One region of the Eubacterium limosum genome, then DNA from elsewhere that is predicted to be linked to it. Evidence: riboswitches for the same ligand, from Rfam matches in the RefSeq annotation. Region 1 holds a riboswitch; the other holds the start of a gene.
The links. Region 1 has a riboswitch for molybdenum cofactor ahead of B2M23_RS06890 (ABC transporter substrate-binding protein). Riboswitches for the same ligand answer to the same signal wherever they lie in the genome.
Positions count from the first base shown of each region.

Region 2: another riboswitch for molybdenum cofactor. It lies ahead of B2M23_RS13650 (ABC transporter substrate-binding protein); the one in region 1 lies ahead of B2M23_RS06890 (ABC transporter substrate-binding protein).

Region 1 is NZ_CP019962.1:1,480,230-1,487,662, forward strand. It holds gene B2M23_RS06875 (formate/nitrite transporter family protein) at 1-112, shown strand, start outside; gene B2M23_RS06880 (flavoprotein) at 262-798, shown strand; gene B2M23_RS06885 (class I SAM-dependent methyltransferase) at 941-1,780, shown strand; molybdenum cofactor riboswitch at 1,781-1,898, shown strand; gene B2M23_RS06890 (ABC transporter substrate-binding protein) at 1,977-3,074, shown strand; gene B2M23_RS06895 (FecCD family ABC transporter permease) at 3,172-4,218, shown strand; gene B2M23_RS06900 (ABC transporter ATP-binding protein) at 4,220-4,999, shown strand; gene B2M23_RS06905 (CD3324 family protein) at 5,452-5,730, shown strand; gene rsgA (ribosome small subunit-dependent GTPase A) at 5,869-7,188, shown strand; gene B2M23_RS06915 (arsenic metallochaperone ArsD family protein) at 7,259-7,433, shown strand, end outside.
Region 2 is NZ_CP019962.1:2,911,808-2,919,240, reverse strand. It holds gene rny (ribonuclease Y) at 1-284, opposite strand, end outside; gene B2M23_RS13665 (PP2C family protein-serine/threonine phosphatase) at 393-1,619, opposite strand; gene B2M23_RS13660 ([Fe-Fe] hydrogenase large subunit C-terminal domain-containing protein) at 1,619-3,319, opposite strand; gene B2M23_RS13655 ((2Fe-2S) ferredoxin domain-containing protein) at 3,306-3,557, opposite strand; molybdenum cofactor riboswitch at 3,698-3,815, shown strand; gene B2M23_RS13650 (ABC transporter substrate-binding protein) at 3,910-4,779, shown strand; gene B2M23_RS13645 (ABC transporter permease) at 4,858-5,565, shown strand; gene B2M23_RS13640 (ABC transporter ATP-binding protein) at 5,549-6,247, shown strand; gene B2M23_RS13635 (MFS transporter) at 6,274-7,433, shown strand, end outside.

The DNA of each region.
Region 1 (7,433 bases):
CTGGGGACAGATGTTTGTGAATAATCTGCTGCCTGTCACAATCGGCAATATTATCGGCGGTGCCATAATCGTGCCTTGTGTTTACTATTATGCATATATTTACAAAAAATAAAGAGTGAACGAGTGAATGGAAATAATGATAAAGTACCCTTTTATATATGAAAGGGTCTTTTTTATATAAATTTAAGAGCGGCTTATGAGTTCAGATCTATTTGTGCTATAATGAATAAGAAAATTTAAATGTTTACAGGAGAAATGAAAATGCTGATTGGAAAAAACATAACCATTGGGATTACGGCGTGTACGCCGGTTGACCAGATTACTGGACTTATCCGGATGCTGCGAAATGAAAAAGCAGAGGTAAAGGTGATATTAACCCCGAATGCCCTTAATTTTATTACACCGCTTCCACTGCGGCGCGCGTCGGGGAATCCTGTTGAAATCGACCAGTTTGAGGAACCAAAGGTATGGGATCCTGAGCACAAAACCTCCGACCAGTCTGATTTGCTGCTGATCGCTCCAGCCTCCGCCAATACTATCGGCAAAGCAGCCAATGGCATAGCGGACAATTTACTGACGACGACTATTCTTTCCACCACAGCGCCCATTGTGTTTGCAAATAATATCAATCCGATGATGTATAGCAAGCCCAGCGTGCAGCGGAATATCCAGACTTTGAAGGAAGATGGCTGTATTTTTGTTGAAAACGGGGAGGGCAGAGCGCCTAACCGTATGCCTTCTAATGATCAGATTTTCCAGACGATCATCAAGGTATTGGAGAAAATGACAGAAGTTTAGAAAATGGAAAACGTAGGGTAAAAAATTGTTTTTAGTGGAAACTGTATGGACAATTTTTAAAAAAAGCGATAAAATGTAAAAGTAAATGTTTTCAGAATCAACTAAAGAAATGATCCGGTAAAACAGGAAATGCGGTGAAATTATGAATGGATTAGTAAATTGGGCAGCAATTTCAGAATTAAGCCATCCAGCAGCTAAGGCAGGCCCCATGGATAGTGATCCTGCTAAAATGTGGGGGTCGGTTGCGCAAATGTATAATAAAATGGCGCAGCTGGAAAGAGAGTATACACAGAATCAGCTGGACGCTTTGATTATTACAAAGGAAGATACAGTATTGGACGTGGGTTGTGGACCTGGCAGGCTCTCAGTACCGATCGCCGGTATGGCGAAAAGTGTCACGAGCCTGGATGTGGCGCAGCAAATGCTGGAAAAGTGCCAGGAAAACGCTGACGCTGCCGGTGTGTCAAATCTGACCACCAGGCTTTTGAATTGGGATGATGTAAAGCCCGGTGAGAATATCGAAAAGCATGATATTGTCATCGCGTCACGGACAACAGCCCTCGCTGACCTTATCAAGCTGAATGCATTGGCAAATAAATATGTCTTTATTCTTTGCTGGGCCAAAAACCCCAGCTTGAAGCATGTGCACGATGCTTTGTTTTACGGTGTGGATGATGCGCTGAAGCCGATACCTCCAATGAACCGTTTGCTTGGATATAATGTGAATTTTAATCTGCTCTACGATATGGGCGTAAACCCAAACGTTAAAATTGTGACAGATGGCTTTCACTGCGATTACGAAAGCCGGGAAGCAGCGTACAATGATTTGAGAACCCTGCATCCAGTACCGGAAGACCGGGAAGAAGTTTTCAGGAAAAACGTGGATGAGTGGCTTACGGATTTACCGGGAGGCGGCGTCTCTTTCAGGCGTGAGACTGAAACCTATGTCATGTGGTGGAAACCGGGAAAACTGGAGCTGTAAAATTAAATATGCATTCGAGTCCACAGGCCTAAAGGAAATCCCATGGCTGCGGACCGATGAGTGTAGGGGGAAACGCCTGCGCTTTCCGTATTTGAGAAGAATGCAATTGAGCTGTTTGATACCAAACGGGCATATTCTTAAACGGAGTATGCCCTTTTTTATATATAAAATATAGGGAAAGAAGGAGATGTGAGAAATGAAAAAATTTAAAAAAGCCCTATCTGTGCTGTTAGTGCTGGTGCTTCTCAGCTTTACTGCAGCTGGCTGTTCACAAAACAACGGTGACACAGCGAAGTCAGACAATGCGGCGGGTGACCGCACCATTACTGATATGTCGGGTGTTGATGTAACGGTTCCGGCAGAAGTGAAATCGGTCATTAACCTTTGGCCATCCAGCAACCAGATTATGATTACGCTGGGAGCGCAGGATAAGCAGACTGCCTACATGGCTACCCTGCAGAAGCCAAGCTTTATCTGGATGCAGATCGTTAATCCAGCCATTATGGAAAAACAGACAGTCGGCGGAAATGGCGACGTGACTGCTGAAGAGCTGTTAAACCTGAAACCGGATCTGGTTATTACCTCTAGCGATGAGGACGCCGAAGCTTACCGCGCTGCCGGCCTTAACGCTGCTTGTATGATGTTCAATAATTATGACGGTTTAAAAGAATCTGTCTTAAAAACCGGTGAAGCACTGGGAACCAGCGAAAAGGAACGGGCGGACAAGTACGTTGAGTATCTGGAAAAGAACATTAAGCTGGTTCAGGACCGCTTAAAAGATGTAAAAGATGAAGACAAACCTGTTGTACACTATGTCGATGGACAGAGCGGCACCAGTCCCTACAAAACAACTGGAAATGGTACAATGCAGGAAGAATGGCTGACCATGGCTGGCGGCAAATTATCTACAGATGGGATTCTTCAGGGAATGAGCAAGGAAATTACACCGGAGCAGTTCCTGAGCATTAATCCGGATGTGATCATTGTTGGCGGAACTGGACAGGCAGATGCCTATGATGCCCTGATGAGCGACGCGTCACTGGCAAACCTGAAAGCGGTTCAGGACGGTAAGGTTTACCGCAACCCGCAGGGGACCTTCCAGTGGGACCGTTTTGGTTCAGAGTCTGCGTTGCAGGTACTTTGGGTGGCTAAAACCTTATACCCTGATAAATTCGAAGATATTGACATGAAAAAGGAAACCATTTCCTTCTACAAAGATTATTTAGGCTATGATCTTTCAGATGAATACGCGGATGCGATCTTAGCTGGCAAAAATGCTCCGGATGGGCGCTAAGCCGGATTAAGGGGCATAAAGAAATAATGTGAAAGAATAAACAGTCAAAGCCGCCGAGTGCTCGGCGGCTTTTTTGAAAATAAAAGGACAAAATTGTATGGCGAGAGATATAAAAGAAAACAAGGTGAAAAATCCAGAAGACAGGCCATTGGGTTTAGTTTTGGCACTGGCAGCGATTATTGTTATTGCGCTTATTTTAACAGCGCTGTGTGTGGGGCGTTATCATGTACCGGTAGTACAGGCTGTCAAAATATTGCTGTCCCAGATATTCCCCATCACACCAACCTGGGATAAGACAATGTATGATGTTATTATCAACCTGCGGCTCCCGCGTGTGCTGGCTGCTGTTTTGGTCGGCGGTTCCCTGGCATTGGCCGGGGCCACCTATCAGGGGATGTTTAAAAACCCTCTGGTATCGCCAGATCTTCTGGGGGTTTCCGCTGGAGCCTGTGTGGGTGCGGCTGTTGCAATCCTGATGAGTCTGGGGAGTGGAATGACACAGGTGCTGGCCTTTGCGGGCGGTCTTTTAACAGTGTTTGTCACCACCTCCATTCCTAAGCTGATGCACCGTAATTCAACCCTGATGCTGGTACTGGCTGGTGTGATTGTAGGCGGATTTATGAATTCGATCATTGGTCTGACAAAATACATCGCAGATACGGATACTCAGCTGCCTGATATGACCTACTGGCAGCTGGGGAGCATCGCGAAGGTTACCTATCCCACGCTTATGGCCATTGCGCCGATTATGATCATCAGCGGCGCAGTGCTTATTATCATGCGGTGGCGAATTAATATTTTATCTCTCGGGGATAATGAGGCGCGGTCTCTGGGCGTTAATCTGCGCTTTGAGAGAGGGATTGCCATCATCTGCTCTACTGTGCTGACAGCCTCGGCAGTGTGTATGAGCGGAACCATCGGGTGGATCGGACTCGTTATGCCACACCTTGGAAGAATGGTGGTGGGCAGCAACAACGTACGGCTGCTGCCGGTTACCACACTGCTCAGCGCCGGATTTCTGATCATCATTGATACCCTGGCCCGGACGCTTACCGGCGGGGAGCTTCCACTTGGTATTTTAACCGGCTTTATCGGAGCGCCCTTCTTTACCTGGGTATTGATCAAACAAAGGATGAGTGCGTGATATGGCATTACTGGAAGTGAAAAAAGCAGGCTTCTCCTATCCCACAAGGGAAAATGTTTTTACCGATATTTCATTCACACTGGAAAAGGGAGAGATTTTTACCATCCTTGGCCCAAACGGAGCGGGCAAGTCAACGCTCCTTAATTCCCTGGCAAATTTGACGCCTCTGACAACCGGTGAGATATTGGTGGACGGTGTGCGTCTGGATAAAATGAGCTCCAGGGAAACAGCCTTTAAAATTGCTTATGTCCCCCAGACTACGGAAATAACCTACGGCTACTCTGTCAGGGACTATATTGCTATGGGAAGGGCCGCGCATGTGGGAATGCTGGTGACGCCAAAGAAAAAAGATTACGAAATTGTAGATGAAACCATTGCGCTGCTCGGCATTGAACACCTCGCGCACCGTCTCTGTACTCAGATCAGCGGTGGTGAAAAGCAGCAGGCATGTATCGCCAGAGCCATCGTCCAGCAGCCGGAAATTATTCTTTTTGATGAACCGACCTCCGCGCTGGACTACGGCAATCAATTGAATATTATGCGGCTCATTAAAAAACTGTGCGGCCGTGATTACGCAGTTATCATGACAACCCATAATCCGGACCAGCCGATTTTGCTGGAAGGGAAGGCAGGCATCCTGGACCGAGACGGGCACATGATAACAGGCACAGTAGGCGATATATTGAGTGAAGAAACTCTGAGTGCCGTATACCGCACAGCCCTGCACCTGGTCTATGTGGAGGAGGCAGAGCGGATGGCATGTATTGCGGCCAAGATTTAAGGCGTTTTGACAAGAAACGGCCCAGATGTTATAATTTAGAAAAATGATTGAAAGAGGTGTGTTGATGTCGGTTTTGTCTGTTTACAGGGTTCTCAACTAAATACAGTTGAAAGGGTACAGCGATGATGGGGGTGGACTCCTTTGTTTTGCTGACCTTTTTAGAAACATACCAGACAGACTGCTTCAACTTATCGAATCTCATGGCGGTGCAACGGCTTTTGCGGTTGTACGGCTTTATATTTGATCTATACTGCCCGCAGGAGCATTCTGCACCTTTATAGGTGTGGTGTGTTGGCCGCGGGCTTTTTGTATTCAAATTTACGACGAAAGGGAAAGCTTTATGAAGTACGCATCGGATCGTTGTGCATAGCAGGGGCTATCGCATGACATCAGAATAATGATATGTGTATAGCCCTTGCTTAATCCTAAAAAAATAAATTAGGAGGAGCATAATGAGCTATATCAAGGCAGGCGACGTGCTGCCAAAAGAACTTCTTGACAAAATTCAGGATTATATTGACGGAGAATACATATATGTGCCCCGCAAAGAGACAAACAGAAAAGGCTGGGGGCAGAATACCAATCGAAAACAGGAAACGCTTTTGAGAAACCGGGAAATTTACAGGCAGTATACAGAGGGTATGTCTGCCGCCCGCCTTTCGGAGATTTATTTCCTGTCTCCCAAAAGTATACATAAAATTATTGCAAAATGTAAGCTGGAAAACCAGTGATGAGAGCGCCGCAGCTAAAAGCCCTGCGGCGCTTTTTTATTTCAGAAAAATAAAGGCGGTTGTTGTGCCAGTTTAAGAGCATGTATAATGTTTGTGCAGGAAAGGGGCAATTCCTGAAAAACAGATTGGAGAAAACAAATGAGAAAGAAAAAAGTAAAAGAAAATATTCAGATACAAGATGCAGAAAAAAATAAGATAAAGGCGATGGTTGTAAAAATAATGAATAAGCAGGCTCAGGTTCTGGCTGGAGATAAGCTGCTGACCTGCCTGTTGCCACAGACGATGGTTTCAGAGAAAAATGCGCTGGTGGTTGGAGATCGTGTGGCAATAAGCCCTGTGGATAACGATACATATAAATTATCTGAAGTGCTGCCAAGAGAAACAGAGGTTTTCAGGGGAAGCCGGCGTTCGCCAGGAGAAAGAATACTAATAGCGGCCAATGTACACTATCTTTTAGCCGTTGTGACAGCCGAGTATTTCAGGCATCAGGCAGGTTATCTGGAATCTGCTGTTATTGCGGCCAGACGGGCAGGAGTTAAAATCATTATTTTGATCAGCAAATGGGATATGGTGGGTGAAAGGGAAAGGGAACTGCTCGAGGAGAAAATAAACCTTTATCGGCAAACCGCAGACCTGGTCTTTGCCGGGTCAGAGCAGGCTGAGATGGAAGCCATGATAGAGGAAGTGTCAAACAAAACAGGGGTGGTCGTGGGCGACCGGTCCTGCGGTAAATCGACCCTGATCCATAAAATTCTGAGCAGGCTCTCGGAGGAAGTGGAAACCCCGGTGAAATTTCCAGGCACTCACAGCAGCCAGATGGAGTGCGGCCCCCAAAATACCTGCCTTATTGATACCCCGGGCTTTCGTGATTTTGCGCTGCAGGCCGTTGCAGAGAATGAAAAAAATACCACCTTTCCAGAAATTGCCCGGCTGGCTCATCAGTGCGCGTTCAGCAGTTGTACGCATACGCATGAGGAAGGCTGTGCGGTGCTGCAGGCGCTTCGGGAGGAGTGTATTGAAAGAGAACGGTACGACGCCTATCAAAGTATGGGCGGAAAACCTTCTAAGCCGCAGCAGAAGCCAGACTACAGGCGTACAGCCTGCACAGAAAGCTTTGTGTGTAAGGTGTGTGGTGCTCCCGTCGCACCGGAAGGAGCTGGCAGTGAGCACAGGAACCATTGCCCCAAATGCCTGTCAAGCCTCCATGTCGATAAAAAGCCCGGGGACCGCGCTTCCTTATGTCATGGTGTTATGGAGCCGGTGAGCGTCTGGGTTCGGAAAAATGGAGAGTGGGCGATCATTCACAGATGCCGTCTGTGTGGTGTGCTCAGTTCAAATCGCATTGCGGCAGATGACAATCCAGCACTGCTCATGTCCATTGCGGTCAAGCCGCTGGCGAGGACACCCTTTCCCCTCAATAAGCTGGAAGAAGTGTTTGGCGGAAAGTGTGAGCCTTAAGAACACTCAGAAAGCGTTTCGGCCTGTTGCTTTGGGGTATTTAGAAAGAAAAACGAAAGCAGGTGTCATAATGATGCATCATATAGAAATTTTCGATCCGGATATCCAGTGCTATGCTGGCGAGTGTGAGCCCATGGGTAATAAAGAATACATGCGGATCACCACCATGGTAGAGAATCTGAAAATAGCGGGAAAAGACATTATCCGTTACAACCCTATGCAGGAGCCTTCACTCTATAAGGAGA
Region 2 (7,433 bases), 1.4 Mb from region 1:
TTCTGGATCAAACGGTTTTCCGTTTTCTGGAGCTCGGCGCGTCTCTCGCGGTTATCTTTTTCAATGGCTTCCTTTAAAGCTAAGGATTCCTCCTTGGCGTTAAACAGCATTTCCTTCTTTTGGGCTTCGCCCTCTTTGACTGCATCGTTTACGATTTTCTTGGCTGTTTCTTCAGCACTATTTATCTTGCCCTCAGCAACGTTTTTTCGGATAAAATACCCAACGCCAAAGGCAATGACTATACCAACGATTAAGCATATAGTTAATATGTCTATAACATTCACCTCCCTAAAGTAAATATTTTGTTATTATTGTTTTTTTAGACACTCATTATAAAGTCTATTTTATACTTTTTTGAATTTAGTGTCAAGAATCAATGCTATGTTAGAAGTTTATATTTTACCGCTTAAGTACAACTTAAACAAGCCGGCCCGCAGGCCGGCTGTGTACACGTACACAATATTGATAGATTTGTTGAGCTCCTTAAGCAAATCGATGAGCCGCTGGGTGATCTTCCACTTTGAGCTGAGCGCATCGGGAAAATCCGGGTTCTGGTGGGCCGGGTTGATGGAGTTGCCCAGAATCAGATCGAGATGGGTGCAGTGGTTTACCAGCAGATCTGCCAGAATGGACGCGCCGTTATTTCCCTCAAAGACTTCATGACCCCGGCGCTTGTGGATATAATCCTCAATGATATTGACTGTTTCCTGGATGGTCAGCACCCCTTCGGTCACAAGGTCAATGGATTTCATACGGCCAACCGGCGGTACCCGTTCCGACATGGTGTCAAGATCAATATCGATCTTCTCGTCGTACTCCCGCGACACAATGTTGCTGGCGGTGCCGCCGCACACTACCTTTGTGCCTTTGGCTTCGTCCAAAATCTCCCTGATCATCTGGTCTTTGGTGCGGTCCAGAGGAGGACCTGAGAACAACGTCACATACTGGTGCTCCTCGGCCTTCATCACCACAACCGTTGTGTCGTCACCGGGCTCGCCGCCGTACAGGTCGTTGCAGGTCTCTATCATCCGCATGGAGATATCCTTTGAGGTGACCATTTTCTCATCATAGGTGCGTGCCAGAAGATAGTCGGCCGCGTCCTCCCACTGCCATCCGAAATTGAGCAGGGTTCCCACCCCGGCGTGGATCACGCCGTCACTGAAAAAGCCGAGAACATCATTCTCCTCAATTTTCATGGTGGTTTCGTAGATCTGTTTGCCCTGGAACTCGATGGGGTGGCGCTCAAGCTCTAATATTTCCCCGTCCCGGATGTAGACAATGGGCGGATTGTCAAACTCAACAATATAAAGCCGCCGGGTCTTCCAGTAAACCTGGACGATGGTAAAGGTCGAGTAAGCCAGTTTCCGAACCTGGCAGACCGGGAGGGTGGCCTCCAACGTCTCTACCACATCCTTGAGCGACATTTTATCCTCCAGCATAGTCGCCGCAATGGTGGAGGTCATGGTCGCCAGGATATTGGCCTTCACACCGCTTCCAAGCCCGTCGGCCAGAACAACGATCACGCTCTCATCGTTGATGCGGATTTCCACATTATCACCGCACAGCTCCTGATGGTGCTTATTGATGCTGTCATGGGCAATATCGACAAAAAAAGCCATTATTGTTCTTCCTCTCTTGTTCCTACAACCTTTTGCAGCCGGGTCAGTGTAACTTTGGTTTCGGCAGTGGTTTCACCCAGCAGCTCTGCGATTTCATGGGCGACACGCATCTGCTTGTCGATGACCTTCTGGGCCATGTCCAGGGTTTCTTCCTGCATTTTCTGGTATGCCCGTTCCTTTTTGATCTCTCTGGAGATGTCCACAAATATTCCCATGTACATCTTCTGTCCTGGGATATAGGTCAGAATTTCCATAAAATGGATATTGCCGCGGGTGTAGAGTCCCCGGCCGCTGTAGTAATTTCCCTCGACATTGTCCAGCTTTTTGAACGGGTTGTAGTCAAAGACTTCAACGAAATTTTTGTGCAGCACATCGGTTTTGGCGGTCTTGAACAGCTTTTCGGCCGCCCCGTTAAAATCAACAATCCTGAAATCCTTGTCCAGCACCGCGATGGCGTTTGGTGTCGACGCGATAATCAGATTAGAGATGGCCTCGTTGCGGTTGCGCATAAAGGGCAGGCACATGTCTAACTCCGCCATGCCGCAGTAAACTGCCGCGGCTTTTTCACGGCAGCTGTCATAACCGCAGGTACCACAGTTCAGCTCATCCTTCGGGGTGAACTTTCCTGTCTGCCGCAGAATTTCTTCAATGGCTTCCTCCGGCACACCCGCAAAGGGGTCCTTCTTCTCAACAGCGAAGCCACGGCTGAAATCCGGCGCCTGCTCAGCTGCTTCCGGGTCTTTGCGGGCATTATTATTAATGTAATCTGTCACACGCTCGATCCGCTCATACTTGACCAGAGGGCTGTGGGTATTGCCCGGGCCGTTGACACAGCCCTCGACGCAGGCGTTCATTTCGATCCAGTACTGGCCCTCCAGCTTACCGATATCATCCAGAAAGTCACGGCAGTTTTTGAGGCCATCAATTTTTATGACCCGCCGGACGCCCTGCACGCCTGGTATACTGGTTTTTTCCACACCTCCGGCCAGCGGATAGAACCGCGCCACATTACAGCCAGCCGCGTCAAAGCCGCCTGTAGGCATATCGGATACATTAATGCCTTCTTCCTTAAACCACACATCCAGCTCATCAAAGGTCAGCACTCCGTCGATGATCGGCCTGGCAGCGTCGACGGCTTCCATCTTTTTTGAGATGCAGGGCCCTGCGAACACAACTTTCGCGTTGGGATACTTTTCCTTCAGCATCATACCGTGAGCGGTCATGGGAGATACCACCTCGCTCAGGTATTCCACCACATCGGGATAGTATTTTTCAATCATCATGTTAACTGTCGGACAGGAGGTTGTGATCACATGGCGTTTTGTCCCCCAGTAATCCTTGGCATAGTATTTTGAGACCTGCTCTGCCCCAATGGCGGTCTCCTCAATCACTGTAAATCCCAAAGCCCGGAGTCCGCTCAGCACCTGCAGGGGGTCTTCTGCATTAAACCCGGCGGGAAAGGACGGCGCCAAACTCAGAACCACCGGCCCTTCCTCCAGCCACTGCCTGATGCTGTCCACATCGCTGGCCACATATTTGGCATTCTGCGGACAAATCCGAAAACAGTTACCGCAGCCAATACACAGGTCCTCAACGATCTGAGCCTGATTGTCCATTAGCTTAATGGCCTTTACCGGGCAGTATCGGATACATTTATAGCAATTCCGGCAGCTTGCCTTTGTAAAATTAATGACACCCATTATTTCCCTCCATTATCTGGTCAAACAGCTGGTCCACGCCCTCTGGCTTAACCGTATAAATATGATCGTCAACCTTGACAGCCACCCCGTCGCTGCAGGCGTCCAGACAGAAGGTACCCATCAGCTCCACTTCATTTTCGAGGCCCCGTTCGGCCACCAGCTCCTTGAAGCGCTGTACCACCTGATAGGAACCCTTGACATGGCAGGCACTGCCAATGCAAATATGTATTTCTTTCATTTTTTACTCCTCAATATTGTTCTAATCCCTGTGTTTTTCTGACAGATTAATCCTAGCACGCCTGACAGCCCTTGTCAATTAGTACTGCCGCTTGAATTCTTCGCCATTTTCTGTTAAAATAGTCATATCGAAATCGTTTTAAAGATTTATCTATCCGAATTTTTTATCCTAAAGTCAATCCATGGATTCAAAATCGTCAGAGTGCAGCGGGAAACGGCTGTGCTTTCCAGTGTGAGAAGGATAGTTGGTAAACTAAACGTGCGGTCTGCGTTTATTTCCTCCTCGCAAATTACAATGGTATAGAAGATTATTCTTTTATATATTTAATTTTCATTATCAAGGAGGAAGAGAAATGAAAAAAAAATTGACACTGGTTCTGGCCGCGCTGCTGACTCTGGCCATGGTCATCGGCCTGGCAGGATGCAGCAGCAACAATACTGCTAAAACCGAAAAGCTGGAGCCAGGCTCCAACGGTGAAATCATTATGGCCACCACGACCAGCACACAGGACAGCGGTTTGCTTGATGTGCTCCTGCCCAAGTTTGAAGAGGAAACCGGCATTGCCGTAAAGGTTGTGGCCGTTGGAACTGGTAAAGCCATTGAAATGGGCAAAAACGGAGAAGCCGATGTGCTTCTGGTTCATGCAAAATCTCAGGAAGAGGATTTTGTCAAGGAAGGCTATGGCATCGAACGTTTTGACGTTATGTACAATGACTTCATTGTTCTGGGCAGTAAGGATGACCCGGCAAAACTGAAAGAAGTCGCTCCAAACGACGCGGTAAAAGCCTTCCAGACCATTGCTGAAACCCAGTCTGAATTTGTATCCAGAGGCGACAAATCCGGTACCCATACCAAAGAGCTGGGCCTGTGGGAAAAAGCAGGCGTTACCCCGGCAGGACAGCCCTGGTACATCGAATCCGGCTCTGGCATGGGCGATACCCTGAAAATGGCCAATGAAAAATTAGCCTATACCCTGTCTGACCGCGCTACCTGGTTAAATATGAAGGATAATCTGGATCTTGAGGTTGTTGTGGAAAAAGACGATAACCTGTATAACCAGTACGGAGTCATTGTCGTCAATCCTGACAAGGTCAGTGCTGAGCTGAATACCGACGGCGCCAAAAAATTCCAGGAATGGATTTTAAGCGACGAAGCGCAAAAGGCCATCGCCGATTATAAAATCAATGGCGAACCAACCTTTGTGCCAAACGCCAGCAAATAAGCATTAACTGAATTTAGAATTTGTCAGCGTCCGTTTTTCGGGCGCTGATTTTGAATTGACAGACTGACGAGGTTTCCTATGGATTATATTATCAATGGCTTCATCGAGGCCTTCCATCTGCTGATCTCCGGCGACCCGGAAATCTACCAGATTGTCGGGCTTTCCTTATACGTATCCTTCTCCTCCACCATTTATTCCACCGTTCTCGGCGTGCCCCTGGGCATCCTGCTCGGCATTAAGGAATTCAGGGGAAAGCGGATCGTATCCCGGCTGCTCTACACTTTTATGTCTTTTCCGCCGGTCATCATCGGCCTGTTCACCTCACTGGTACTCGCCCGCTCCGGCCCCTTAGGGCATTTAAAGCTCATGTACACGCCCACCGCCATGATCATCGCCCAGGTGATCCTCGTTACGCCTATTATTATGGGCATTGTGTTTAACGACACCACCGTCAACGGCCAGGTTGTGGTAACCATGGGAAAAACCCTTGGGGCTGGCGGCCGGGATATTCTCTTCCTGCTGATCCGGGAGCTTAAGGCCAGCATCATGATCGCTTTGGTCACCGGCTTTGGGCGGGCTGTATCCGAGGTCGGCGCTGTGATGATCGTGGGCGGCAATATCAAAAACTATACACGGGTCATGACCACCTTTATTGCCATGAACAATAACATGGGCGAATACGCGGTTTCCATCGCCATGGGCATTATTCTGCTGGTCATCTCCTTTGTGACCAATTCAATCCTGTACAAATATATGGTAGGAGATCCTTATGCAAATCGCGATTGATAAACTCACCAAAACTTATCACGGAAAAACCGTCCTGTCACTGGACAGCCTGTGCCTTGAATCCGGGAAAATTCACGGGATTTTAGGCCCTAACGGTTCGGGAAAAACCACGCTGATGAAATCTGTCGCCGGGCTTCTCGCGCCCACCAGCGGCGCCATCACCTACAACGGCCTCCCCGGTGATGAAGCTGTGCTGAAAAAGCTGACTTATGCCAGCCACACCCCCTACCTTTTTGCCATGTCGGTCTATGATAACATCGCCTACCCCCTGAAAATACGCAAGTACGGAAAAGCTGCTGCCGCTCCCATCGTCGAGGGGCTGCTGCAAGAATTTAAAATCGAGGAGATCGCAAAACAGAACGCCAAAAAGCTTTCCGGCGGCGAATCCCAGAAAACAGCCCTGGCCCGCGCGCTGTCCTTTTCACCGGATACCCTGCTTCTGGATGAACCCACCGCCAACATTGACCCTCAGAGCCTGAAAATTATTGAAGCCGCGCTGATTAAAAGAAACCGTGAAGCCGGACTGACCGTTATCATCATCACCCATAACCCAAGCCAGGCCTACCGCATCTGTGACACCCTGAGCTTTATGGATTCCGGCAGGCTCCTCTTTAACGGCAGTGTCGAAGCTTTTAAAGCCTCGGACAATCCGGTCATTCAGGATTTTATCACCTTAAACTAAAGGGCAGCCGCCCTCAGGAGGAACCAATGAACCAGCAAGCCAGTACCCGCGATAAAGATTGGAAAAAACGGATCATCCTCTTTTTAACCAGCCAGACCGTTTCCCTGCTCGGCTCTTCACTCACCCAGTATGCCATTATCTGGTATGTCACTCTGACCACCACCTCTGGGATAATGCTGACCATTTCCACACTTGTCACCTTTATTCCACAGGTACTGATCTCCCTCTTTGCCGGCGTGTGGGCAGACCGATACAACCGGAAATATCTGATTATCTGCGCCGACGCTCTGGTTGCCCTGTCCACACTGGGGCTGGCTTTCAGTTTTTTCGTGGGCTACCGTGAGTTATGGATTATCTTCCTGGTATCTGCTATCCGTTCGGTCGGCACTGGTATCCAGACCCCTACCGTCAACGCGCTCATTCCGCAGATCACGCCCAAAAGCATGCTCATGCGTGTGACCGGCTTTAACGGAAGCCTCCAGAACATGACCATGATTGTGGCTCCGGCAGTCAGCGGCGCCCTGCTGGCCACTGTGTCTGTGGAATCGACCTTTTTCATTGACGTTGTCACTGCCATCATTGGTATTTCTCTGCTTTCTTTCCTCAAAATTCCACCCCACAAACGGGCTGAGTCTGCCAAGGACACGGGCACTGTTTCCGATTTAAAAACTGGCATTCTCTACGCTTACCGGCATTCTTTTATCAAGGTGCTGCTTATTTTTTATGCGCTGCTCATGTTTTTAGTGACACCCACAGCCTTTTTGACGCCCCTCCTCATTGCCAGAACCTTTGGCGGGGAGGTCTGGTATCTGACTGCCAACGAAGTCATCTACAGTGTCGGCGCCATGATCGGCGGTCTCCTCATTGCCGCCTGGGGCGGCTTTAAGAGCCGTGTAACCACCATCATGGTCTTCAGTACCCTGTGTGGTATCTTCAGTCTTGGGCTCGGTCTTTCACCAGTTTTTCTTGTTTTTTTAGGGTTTATGCTCTTTGTGGGCTTAACCGTTCCCTTTATCACCGCGCCCATCACCGTCCTGCTTCAGGAACGGGTGGAGGAAGCCATGCAGGGCCGTGTTTTCAGTCTTGTCCAGATTATGGCCGCCACAGCCTTTCCGATCGGCATGACGGTCTTTGGTCCCCTGGCGGATATGGTTGACGTCCGGCTGATCATTATTGCTACTGGTAT